DNA from 2 places in the Alcanivorax sp. MD8A genome. Region 2 is predicted to be linked to the other one. Evidence: predicted binding sites of a transcription regulator. Region 2 holds the regulator's gene; the other holds the start of a gene.
What was found. The regulator PhoB, encoded in region 2, activates phosphate uptake and scavenging genes when phosphate is short. The targets are predictions, from matches to a motif close to TGTCATANNNNTGTCANA.
Positions count from the first base shown of each region.

Region 1: a site for PhoB is predicted at 2,359-2,376, ahead of A15D_RS14475 (heavy metal response regulator transcription factor). Genes of this name have one in related genera too.

Region 1 is NZ_AQOQ01000034.1:22,535-28,595, forward strand. It holds gene A15D_RS17400 (hypothetical protein) at 1-215, opposite strand, end outside; gene A15D_RS14470 (heavy metal sensor histidine kinase) at 218-1,624, opposite strand; gene A15D_RS14475 (heavy metal response regulator transcription factor) at 1,611-2,303, opposite strand; gene A15D_RS14480 (copper resistance system multicopper oxidase) at 2,597-4,423, shown strand; gene A15D_RS14485 (copper resistance protein B) at 4,522-5,367, shown strand; gene A15D_RS14490 (hypothetical protein) at 5,409-5,726, shown strand; gene A15D_RS14495 (cytochrome c) at 5,753-6,061, shown strand, end outside.
Region 2 is NZ_AQOQ01000003.1:20,040-26,100, forward strand. It holds gene rd (rubredoxin) at 1-110, opposite strand, end outside; gene A15D_RS02145 (chorismate lyase) at 338-907, shown strand; gene ubiA (4-hydroxybenzoate octaprenyltransferase) at 1,285-2,157, shown strand; gene phoB (phosphate regulon transcriptional regulator PhoB) at 2,458-3,162, shown strand; gene phoR (phosphate regulon sensor histidine kinase PhoR) at 3,218-4,528, shown strand; gene A15D_RS02165 (TIGR00730 family Rossman fold protein) at 4,597-5,181, shown strand; gene A15D_RS02170 (DUF1328 domain-containing protein) at 5,350-5,526, shown strand; gene A15D_RS02175 (NADPH-dependent FMN reductase) at 5,531-6,061, opposite strand, start outside.

The DNA of each region.
Region 1 (6,061 bases), on a different contig from region 2:
ATTGTACCCGCAGGGATCAATAGACTCGCCCCGGTATAACTCGCATGGCCAACGCGCACCTCAACCGGGTTGCCCAGACCCACAACAATCTGATGCGCCCAATGTTTGTGGGGCTTGTTATCGCCAGCTTCACCCCGAAAGGCGATGAGCCCCGGCACCATGGCCACCTCACCTCGCCACGATTGGGCCTGGCGTGTTTTGCTGGACACGCTCATGCTCAGGCGCTTCGCTCTTCCGGGACGGGCAGAAACAGGGTGAAGCTGGTGGCGTGCCGGTCGGAGCTTGCCTCGACACGACCACCATGGGCCTCAACAATGGAACGAACGATGGCCAATCCGAGTCCGGCACCCTCACTCTGGCGCGATCTGGAAGGATCGGCGCGGTAAAAGCGATCAAACACGCTTGGCAGGTGCTGTGCAGGAATTTCGGAGTCGGGGTTGATCACACTCAGCGATACTGAGTCATTCTCCGCTTTACTCAATCGAACCTTTATCCATTTGCCCGCTGGGGTGTGCCGAATGGCGTTCGACAGCAGGTTGGAGATGGCCCTGCGTAGCATGGCGCGATCACCCATTACCCCCGGTGCCTGACCCTCCAAAGACAGGGTGATATGTTTTTCCTCCGCCAGCGCCCCGAAGAAGTCGAACAGCTCCCTGACCTCGGTGGCCAGATCCAGCGTTACCTGCACCGGTTTGAGCAGGCCGTGGTCGCTCTTGGCCAGCCAGAGCATGTCGTTAACCATCTTGGCCAGGCGTTCTTGCTCTTCCAGATTGGAGTACAGGAGCTCACGATATTCGTCCAGTGTTCTGGCCCTGCCCAACGCCACTTGAGTCTGGGTGATGAGATTGGTCAGCGGGGTTCGTAGTTCGTGGGCAATATCCGCCGAGAAATGCGACAGCCGCGTGAAGCTGTCTTCCAGTCGCTCAATCATCTGATTAAAGGCGGAGGCCAGGTCCCGTAGCTCCAGGGGCATGCTGCGAAAATCAAGTCGCATATTCAATCGGTCGGCCTGAATACTGCGCATCTCGTCCGAGAGACCGCGTAAAGGCGCGTGTCCCTGGTGTACCCCAAACCACGCCGCTAGCAAAGTCACACCGCCAGTAAGCAACATGATAATCCAGAGACTGCGGCGAAACCCTTGCAGAAAATGCAGGTGGAAGTCCATGCCGATCGCCGTGGCAATGCGATATTCCCGGCTGTCGCTTACAAACCGTGTGACGACACCCCGATAGGCATTTCCGTCAAAGTGCCAAGTAGCCAGGTTATCGGCATGGATCCGCTTAACGGGGGAAAAAGCTACTATAGCCTGCGCGAAGTCAGCCCCCGGTGTAGCGAACACCAACTGGCCACGGCCATTCCACACCTGAAAATAAACACCGTGGTGTCCCGACACCGCCTGCGACAACGCCACCGGTAACCGGAGCGGATCATCCACCCTTTGCAGGGTCTGCGCTACCGCCTGGTTGATCACGACCAACTCGTCCGCGTCCTGCTCGGCGAAATGGCGCTCGACGGCACCGAGCACCAGATTGCCGATCAATACCAGGCTGATGCCGATGGCCAACGCGACAAAGACCATGACCCTGGCGGTTAGCGAAAGCGGACGCCGCTCAGTCGCCATCATCTTCAGCTTCCACATCGAGCTTGTAACCCATGCCACGCACCGTGTGGATCAGCCTGGGCTCGAAGTCGTCGTCGATTTTGGCGCGCAATCGACGGATGGCCACGTCGATCACGTTGGTGTCGGAATCAAAATTCATGTCCCAGACCTGCGAGGCGATCAGCGAACGCGGCAACACCTCACCCTGACGGCGCACCAGCAGTTCCAGCAGGCAGAATTCCTTGTGGCTGAGATTGATTTTTCGGCCGGCGCGCGTGACCCGGTGCCCAGGCAGATCTAGGACAAGATCGGCCACCCTGAGCTGATCCGACAGGGGTGATGCCGAGCCTCGGCGCAACAGGGTGCGCACCCGTGCCAGCAACTCGGCAAAGGCGAAGGGTTTTACCAGATAATCATCGGCGCCCAGCTCCAATCCCTTGACACGGTCATCCACGCTGTCACGAGCACTAAGAAACAACACCGGCGTCTGACGTCCCGCTTCACGCAGCGACTGCACAATGCGCCAGCCATCCACGTCGGGCAGCATGACATCCAGCACGATCAAGTCGAAGGACTCGGTCATCGCCAGATGGTGGCCATCGAGACCATTGCGCACCAGACTAACCTGAAATCCAGCTTCAGCCAGTCCTTGGCGCAAATAGTCGCCTGTTTTGATTTCGTCCTCGACCACGAGTAGTCGCATCTATGTCTCGCCCTCCACATTTTGTTTCAACCTAACGGGTTATTCCCCACAGCAAGATTACACACAGATTACATTAATGTAATTTTTGGGTCATCTGGCTGACAGGGGGGGCCAGTTAACTTGATTACACTAGGCATTACTTATGTTGATGCAGTCGGCATTCCGGTCGCTATTGCCGGCCTGTCAGATCGGGCGTGACTCGAAAACGACAGTATCATCAACAAGCACTTCGCCACGGTTGATGTGATCGAGGGCAAGGTTATGAAAAACGATATCGCTGAATTGGAGCATTGATGAAAACGTTTAGTGCGACACGCCGTCACTTCGTACAGGGGCTGGTGGCTGGCGGTGTGCTGGCAAGCTTTCCAGCCCTGCTGCACGCAGGGGGCCGTCTGGAGAACCAGACACACACCGGTACCGCGCCCGTGCTGAGCGGCCAATCGATTGATCTGGTCGTCGCCGAAACACCGGTCAACTTTACCGGCGTGATCCGTATGGCGACCACCATCAACGGCTCCATTCCGGCCCCGACACTGAGGTTGCGTGAGGGAGATGAGGTCACCATCCGGGTAACCAACCGGCTCAAGGTTCCTACCTCCATCCACTGGCACGGGATCATCCTGCCCTTTCAGATGGACGGCGTGCCCGGCATCAGCTTCCGGGGCATAGCACCGGGCGAGACCTTCGTCTACCGCTTCAAACTGCAACAGAGCGGCACCTACTGGTATCACTCCCACAGCGGTTTTCAGGAAATGACCGGCATGTATGGCGCCCTCATCGTCGAGCCGCGCGAGGGCCGCGGTAGCCGTGAGGGAGATAGGATCCGCGCCGATCGCGACTACGTGGTGCAGCTCTCCGACTGGACCGACGAGGATCCGATGTCGGTGTTTGCCAAACTAAAGGTTCAGAGTGACGTCTACAACTTCAACCAGCCCACGGTTGGCGATTTCTTTCGCGACGTTTCCACACAGGGGTTTTCCGGTGCCCTGGACAAACGCCAGATGTGGAACCAGATGCGGATGAGTCCCACCGATCTGGCCGACCTTTCCGCCGCTACCTTGACCTATCTGATGAACGGCCGAACGCCAGCGGGCAACTGGACGGGTTTGTTCACACCCGGTGAGCGCGTGCGCTTGCGTTTTATCAATGCAGCCAGTAACAGTTTTTACGACGTTCGCATTCCTGGCCTGACGATGGCCGTAGTGCAGGCCGATGGGCAGAATATTGAGCCTGTCGAGGTCGATGAATTCCGATTTGGGCCGGGCGAGACCTACGACGTGCTGGTGGAACCGAAGGATGAGGCCCACACAATTTTTGCCCAAAGCATGGAGCGGACCGGTTTTGCGCGCGGCACCCTGGCGGTAGGTGACGGTTTGAGCGCGCCGGTGCCGGCGTTGGATCCTGTCGAGTGGTTGACCATGGCTGACATGATGGGCCAGATGGATCACGGCAAAATGGATCGCGGAGCCATGGGACACGACGCGGCGCAGAACAAGGATCACGCCGGGATGGAGCATGGCTCAATGCACCACGGCAGCATGGCCATGGATCACAGTCAGCATGGTATGCCGCAGAATTCATTGGCCAAGCCGTCGCAAACAGTGAACCACGCTCGCACGGAATACGGCCCATCGGTAGACATGCGGGTCGATATGCCGCGCACCAACCTGGATGATCCGGGTATTGGCCTCCGCAACAATGGCCGGCGGGTGCTTACCTTGGCTGATCTTCGGTCACAAGAGGGCGTGCTGAATGACAGCCGCTCCGCCGTCAGAGAAATCGAATTGCACTTGACTGGCAATATGGAGCGCTACAGTTGGTCCTTCGACGGGCTGGAATTCGGCAAGAGCACGCCGGTGGCCATGAAACACGGCGAGCGTGTTCGCGTTATCTTGCAAAATGACACCATGATGACCCACCCCATGCACCTGCATGGCATGTGGAGCGACCTGGAGGATGATCAAGGTCGGTTGCGTGTACGTCGGCATACCATCCCGGTACAACCCGCACAACGCATCAGCTTTCTGACCACCCCGCATGATCTGGGGCGCTGGGCGTGGCACTGTCATCTGTTATTCCATATGGATGCGGGGATGTTCCGCGAGGTGGTGGTGTCATGAGTGTGAAGGATTTCGCCAGATATTGTTTGCATGCAGGCGTTATTGCAGGGCTGTTGTTTTCGGCTTCCGTCTTGGCGCAACAGGAGGATCCACATGCAATGCACGCAAATGATGCCAATTCGCCGTCCCATGAGCCTCCTGATGACAGCTCGGATACTCGCGCCACGGGTCACGCCGCCATGGCGCAGGGCGACATGCAAATGCAGGGCGGAGACGCCCCCAAGGATGCCCGCGATCCTCACGCATATTCCGATGGCTACACGCTGACGGAAGGCCCCTATGCGCTGCCGGGTCCACGGCAACTGAAACTGGCCGATGAGCATCGATTCTGGTCGCTGCTGGGCGATCGCCTCGAATACGACGCCGATAATGACGTCACGACCTTTGACCTGCAGGGCTGGTATGGCACCACCTATGACCGCTTGGTGATCAAGCTCGAAGGCGATGCCGTGGACGGGCGCCTGGCGGAAAGTCAGACTGATCTGCTCTGGGGCCACGCACTCAATGCCTATTTCGACACCCAGCTGGGCGTTCGTCTTGATCAATACGATGAAGGCACGGGCCGCGAGTGGCTCGCGTTCGGTATTCAGGGCCTTGCCCCCTACTGGTTTGAACTGGATCTGACCGCCTACCTGGGCGAGGGCGGACGTACAGCTCTGTCGTTGGAAGCGGAATACGAATTGCTACTCACCCAGCGCCTGATTTTACAGCCTCGGGCTGAACTGACCGCCTATGGCAAAGACGATGCGGTTAACGGACTGGGTAGCGGTTTGTCCGATGTCGCCCTGGGACTGCGATTGCGCTACGAGTTTTCACGCCAGTTCGCCCCTTATGTCGGTATCGAGTGGAACGGCACCTTTGGCGCCACCGCCGATCAGGCGCGGGCCAACGGCGATGCCACCAAGGATACCCGGTACGTCGCCGGGATCCGGTTCTGGTTTTAATCAAACGACTTATGTTTTTAACACAACCTAGGAGTCACATTATGAAACGCCAATCACTCAGCTATTTCGTCGCCCTGCCGGCATTATTGCTTGCCCTGTCAGCCCAAGCCCACGATCCCAAGGAGCACATGAAGGAGGCGCAGGCGCCGGACTGTGCGGCCATGAAAGACATGGATCATTCCAAAATGGACATGAAAGATCCGGTCATGCAGGCCATGATGAAAAAATGCATGAAGGCCATGCACAAGGATGAAGAAGGATCGCATGAAGCTCATGGGGACAAAGGCCATACCGATCACGGTAACCATGACGAAAAATCCGATGAAAAAAAGCCGGCCAAACACCAGCACAAAAAATAACGGGTAGCCATTCCTGAGGAGATAACATGACGTCCTTTAAGTTTTTATCCTGCTTTAAATGCCTCGCCGTTGCGGCAGGCGTGGCGGCGGTGACCGGTGTGGGGTTCCTCTATTCGGGTCTCTATCCGATGGGAGCCGATGACCATCACAACGACTTGACTTATTGGGCGCTGGAAACCCTGCGCGAGCGATCCATCGCCCGCGCATCAAACGACATCGAGGTGCCGACCGACCTGAATTCGTCCGAGCGCTTGCTGGCAGGCGGCGCCGACTACAACGACATGTGCACCGGCTGCCATCTCAAACCGGGCAAGACCGAAAGTGATTTTACCCTG
Region 2 (6,061 bases):
CAGTCTTCCGGCACGTCGTCCCAGGCGGTACCCGGGGCAATACCTTCGTCCGGCAGACCTTCGGCTTCGTCATAAATGAAACCGCACACTACACATTCCCACTTCTTCATGGTGAACCTCATCGGATTGAAGTAAGCACTCGCTTACTCTGCTACATACAGGGTGTATCTCGGGGGTCGTTAACCTATCGGGGCAGCGCCCAAAAATCAATGACACTGGGCGCTGTCATATTCGGTCGGCCCGGCCGGTTTTCGCCCACCATTGCTGGTGAGCGGTCCCGCTTGCTCTCTGCACAACCATGGGCCATAGTCCGCCGGCCTGAAGCCCGGAAGATGCCATGCTGCCTGCCGCCCTGCATCCTGACAGCCTTTGGCGCCCGCTGGAACAGCTGGTGCTGCCCCCGATAATCCGCGACTGGATGGCGGATCCCGACTCGCTCACTCGCCGGCTATCCCGCTACGGCGCCTTCCGTGTCGTCCCCGGCTTCCATGCCCATGCGGTTCCGCGGGCCGATGAACGGCAACTGCTGGCTCTCCCTGCCCGGCAGGTAGCACTGATTCGCGAAGTCACCCTGATGCTGGATGACACCCCGGTGGTCGCCGCCCGCAGCGTGCTGCCGGTCACCAGCCTGACCGGCGCCAACCGCTCACTGGGGCATATGGGCAGCCGCTCACTGGGGCTTGAACTGTACAAACGGCCCCTCTGTCAGCGCGACCAGGTATGGGCAAGGCTGGCCTCCCCCGGTCAGGACCTGCCCGCCTGTTGGGGCCGCCAATCCCGCTTCATCAAGCGTGGTGCACCGCTACTGGTAGCGGAGTATTTCCTGCCGGCGTTGTGGGAGAAGGTGGGAACAGAGCTGCAAGCGACAAGCTTCAAGCTGCAAGGCGCGGAAGACGGCCCGATCTGACCGGCAGACCAGGGCTTTTAAAGGTCCATCGCGGATTAGCCGGAAAACAGGTTGTGTCAGGCGTCTGACGTTCGACCAAGCCACGCAAGTCTACCTCAAAGCTGTGAAGACCTTTTAGGTTATTCGCAAGCAGACGGCCAAGAGCGCAAGGACGGCTTTTCTCTGTGGGCCCAGTGCTCTCTGTGGTGAAAACGCGTTTGATCCAGACCAGGAATCGCGCCGCGAGCGACGCTCCTACGGCAATTCGGGAGGAGTCAATCGGGCTTTTCCCTCAGTGATCTCCGTGACCTCTGTGGTAATAACGCTTTTATCTTCTCAGCTTGAAACTTGCAGCTTGTCGCTTGAAACTCTTTTCGCCCCTGACAACTGGATGTCCCATGTTTGCCTTTGTTGAAAACCGCTATCCCGCCCTGTGGCCCTACCTTCAGCTGATGCGCCTGGACCGGCCCATCGGCACCCTGCTGCTGCTGTGGCCGACGCTGTGGGCGGTGTGGATTGCGGGGGCCGGCACCCCCAGCCTGAAAACCATCGTGATCTTCTTCCTGGGGGTGGTCATCATGCGCGCGGCAGGCTGCGTGATTAACGATTTTGCCGACCGGGATTTCGACGGCGACGTGGAGCGCACCCAGGGCCGCCCGCTGGCCACTGGCGCCATCAGCAGCAAAAAGGCGCTGGCACTGTTCGCCGGGCTGGGACTGCTGGCCTTCGTGCTGGTGCTGTTCCTCAATGAACTGACCTTCTGGCTGTCCTTCGGCGGCCTTGGGCTGGCCGTGCTTTACCCGTTTACCAAACGCTTCACCTTTATGCCGCAGCTGTTTCTGGGGGCCGCCTTCAGCTGGGCCATCCCCATGGCCTTTGCCGCAGAAACCGGCGAGGTCCCGGAAATCGCCTGGCTGCTGTATGTGGCCAACGTGGTATGGACGGTGGCCTACGATACCCAGTACGCCATGTGTGACCGTGAAGACGACCTGAAACTGGGCATCAAGAGCACCGCCATCCTGTTTGGCGATGCAGACCGGCTAATGATCGGTGCCCTCCAGGGCCTGACACTGCTGGCTCTGGTCATGGTCGGCCACCGCCTGGGCTTCAGCTGGCCCTGGTACGCCGGCCTCATCGCTATGGCCACCACCTTCCTCTATCAACACACTCTGATCCGCTATCGCGAACGCTGGCCCAGCTTCCATGCCTTCCTGAACAATCACTGGAGCGGGGCGTGTGTGTTTGTGGGGTTGTATTTCCAGTACTTTTGAGTGACAGGCTCCAAGCTGCAAGCTACAACGCGGGTCAGGGTTTCAGGTTCTGCCATGCCGTGCCCGCGCTGAAAACGTCAGGCGATGCAAACGCCGGCAATACAAACCGGTTACCTGTTCTTTCCCGCCCTGAATCGCGGCGCCCTGGTCAAATAGGTGGCTCCTCCATAAATCCGCGTTGTCGCTTGTAGCTTGCGGCTTGCATTTCCCCCACATCCGGCTCAACTTGTCATACGCATGTCATAAAAGAGCAATCTAATAGGGCACCAACAAAAGACAGACAGGCGAAGGAAGGAAGCCATGTCCCGTAACCGAATTTTGATTGTTGATGACGAGCCGGCCATTCGTGAAATGGTCGCTGTCGCTCTGGAACTGGCGGATTTCGATGTACTGGAAGCCGAAAATGCCCAGCGCGGCCACGAGATCATTGTCGACGAGCGCCCGGATCTGGTACTGCTGGACTGGATGCTGCCCTCCGTGACCGGTATTGAGCTGGCCCGCCGCCTGAAGCGTGATGAGACCACCAATGAAGTGCCGATCATCATGCTTACCGCCAAGAGTGAAGAAGACAACAAGGTGCAGGGCCTGGATGTAGGCGCCGACGACTACATTACCAAGCCGTTTTCCACTCGCGAGCTGATTTCCCGCATCAAGGCGGTGCTGCGTCGCTCTTCCAGCGCTGCCGCCGAAAAGGCCATCGAAGTGGAAGGACTGTGCCTGGATCCGGTCAGCCACCGCATCAGCGCCAACGACGAGCCGGTGGATATGGGGCCAACCGAATACCGCCTGCTGGAGTTCTTCATGAGCCATCAGGAACGGGCCTACTCTCGCACCCAGCTGCTCGATCAGGTGTGGGGTGCCAATGTGTACGTGGAAGACCGCACCATCGACGTGCATATCCGTCGTTTGCGCAAGGCGCTTGCCCCCTACGGATTTGACCGCTTTATCCAGACCGTTCGCGGTACCGGCTATCGCTTCTCGGTCAAGGCCGCCAAGGCGAGCTGATACCAATAATGTGTTAGGGTGCGTTAGCACTCAGTCTGACCCCACAAGGGCAATCATGAAAGCCAGCCTGGCCAAAGAAGTTAATCGTATTGCCGGCCTGATCGCTCTCGCCGCTCTGGCCGCCCTCGCCGTTGGCCATATCTGGCCACTGCTGGTGGGCCTGGTGGGTTACATCTTCTGGAGCACCCGGCAGCTCTTCGCCCTCTACAGCTGGCTGGTCCGCGATGACCACACCGAACCGCCCGATAGCATCGGCCTGTGGGGCGAGTTCTATACCCGACTCGAGCACCTGTTCCAGAAAGAACGGCGCGCCCAGGAAAACCTGCAAAGCATCATTCACCGGGCCCAGCAATCTGTGAACGCCCTGGAAGAAGTGGTGATCCTGATTGACCAACATGGCTACCTGGAATACTGGAATGCCGCCGCAGAGCGTTACATGGGCTTCAACGCCAGCCAGGATTTGGGGCAGCCACTGACCAATCTGATCCGCCACCCCAGATTTACCGAGTACCTTCACCTTGCTGATTTCCGTGAGCCTCTGGAAATTCCGTCGCCGGTAAACGACAACCGTATTCTGCAATTCAGGGTGACGGAGTTCGGCGTCGGCGAACAGCTTCTCATGGCACGTGATGTCACTCGGCTCCATCACCTTGAACAGATGCGCAAGGACTTCGTTGCCAATGTCAGTCATGAGTTGAAAACGCCACTGACTGTTCTTAAAGGCTATCTGGAAACCCTGCTCGACACCGTGCCCGAAGAACAAAACCGGTTGCGCCGTGCGTTATCGCAAATGGAAAGCCAGTCCGATCGCATGGAAGCCCTGGTCACGGATTTGCTGCTGCTGTCGAGACTGGAAAACACCGATGCCGATAACGATCGTCAGGCCGTCGCGGTGCATGGCATGCTGAATCGCATGCGCGAAAACGCCCTGGCATTAAGCGCCGATAAAAAGCACCAGATTGAACTGGATGTCCCCACTGAGGCCCGGCTGGTCGCTAACCCGGCCGAACTGGAAAGCGCCTTTGGCAACCTGATCACCAATGCCGTGAAATACACCCCCTCGGGCGGGCTGATCCAGATTCGCTGGTGGCAGGACGAAAAAGGCGCCCACCTGTCTGTTACCGACAACGGGCTGGGCATCGACCCCGCGCATATCCCCCGGCTAACGGAACGCTTTTATCGTCCCGACAACAGCCGGGTTACCCAGACCGGCGGCACCGGCTTGGGCCTTGCTATTGTCAAACACGTGATGATTCGCCATAACGGTAAACTCGACATCAAAAGCGAGCTCGGCAAAGGCAGCACCTTCACCTGCCATTTTCCAACGGAAAGGCTGGTAAACCGGCCCACTGCGGTAGCAGGATAACGCCGTTGCCTTCTGCCTCATCTGCCGCCGCAACATCGACAAAACAAAAGACGCCAGCAGGAAACAAGATGAAAAAAATCTGCGTTTATTGCGCATCCAGCACCGGTAACGATCCTGCTTTTGGCGCTGCAGCCCAAAGACTCGCCGAGGCACTGGTCAACCACGATCTGGGGCTGGTCTATGGTGGTGCCAGCGTCGGCATCATGGGCGCCCTGGCCAACGCAGTCATGCAGAAAGGCGGTGAGGTGACAGGCATCATCCCCCAAGCCCTGTTACGCCGCGAAATTGGCAATCATCATCTGACAGAATTGCAAATCGTTGACTCCATGCACGAACGCAAAGCGGCGATGGCGGATCAAGCCGATGCTTTTATTGCTTTACCCGGAGGCATGGGCACACTGGAAGAACTGTTTGAAATTCTCACCTGGGCGCAACTCGGTTTTCATCACAAGCCGGTTGGCCTGCTGAACGTCAATGGTTACTACGATCACCTGGTGGCATTCCTTGCCCACAGTGTCGACAAGGGCCTGCTCAAGCCAGAGCACCGGGAGCTACTACTGGTCGACGACAATGCGGACGCTCTACTGGAACGCTTTGTTGACTGGAAATCTCCCCCATTGGAAGCCTGGCTGGAGGCAAGTCATCAGCTGTAAGAACCTTTAGCGAGCCCTGACCATGCTTAGGGTACTGGCCACCCCAAGTAACAGCGTGCTCTCCAAATCGCAAAATATAAAAACTCGTTAAAGCACTAACTGTTCCACGGAAGTGTCAACACATAAGCGTCAATCTGGTACCACATTCATTACGGTGAGGATATTCTCATGCTTGGATGGGCACTGACGTTTTTTATTGTTGCCATTATCGCTGGCGTACTCGGGTTTGGAGGCATTGCCTCTGGCGCCGCCTCTATCGCGAAAATTATCTTTTTCCTTTTCCTGATACTGCTGGTGATCAGCCTGGTCGCCAACGCCTTGCGGGGTCGAGGCCCCAAAGTCTGACGGTTCACGAAAAATGGGCTGACCATGCCTGCAACGCCACCAACTGATCGGCGATCAGGGATTTTGTCTTGTCGTCGGTCAGGTTGCCTTGCTCGTCACATTTTTCGTGTGCGCTCGAGACAAAGACTTCGGGCTTGTTAAGCAGGTAGGCATCCAACCCCACCAGTATCTGCCGCAGATGGTATTGGCTTCGGCTGCTACCCATTCCGCCCATGGACGCCCCCATGATAGCGGTGGGTTTACCCGCGAAGACTTTGTCCGGCACCCGGGACAGCCAGTCCAGCGTATTCTTCAACACGCCGGGAACGGAGTAATTATATTCCGGTGTGGCAATCAGCAGGGCATCGGCCTTCTGCAGTTTTTCTGCCAGCGCCAACACTTCGGCAGGGCGTTCCTTGTCATTATCGACATCGCCGTTGTACAAGGGGATGCTAGAGATATCGACGATCTCGATATCCATGCCTTTCGGGGCACAATCAACGGCAGCACGCACCAGGCCTTGATTGAAAGATTGCTGTCTGAGACTGCCTGCAAT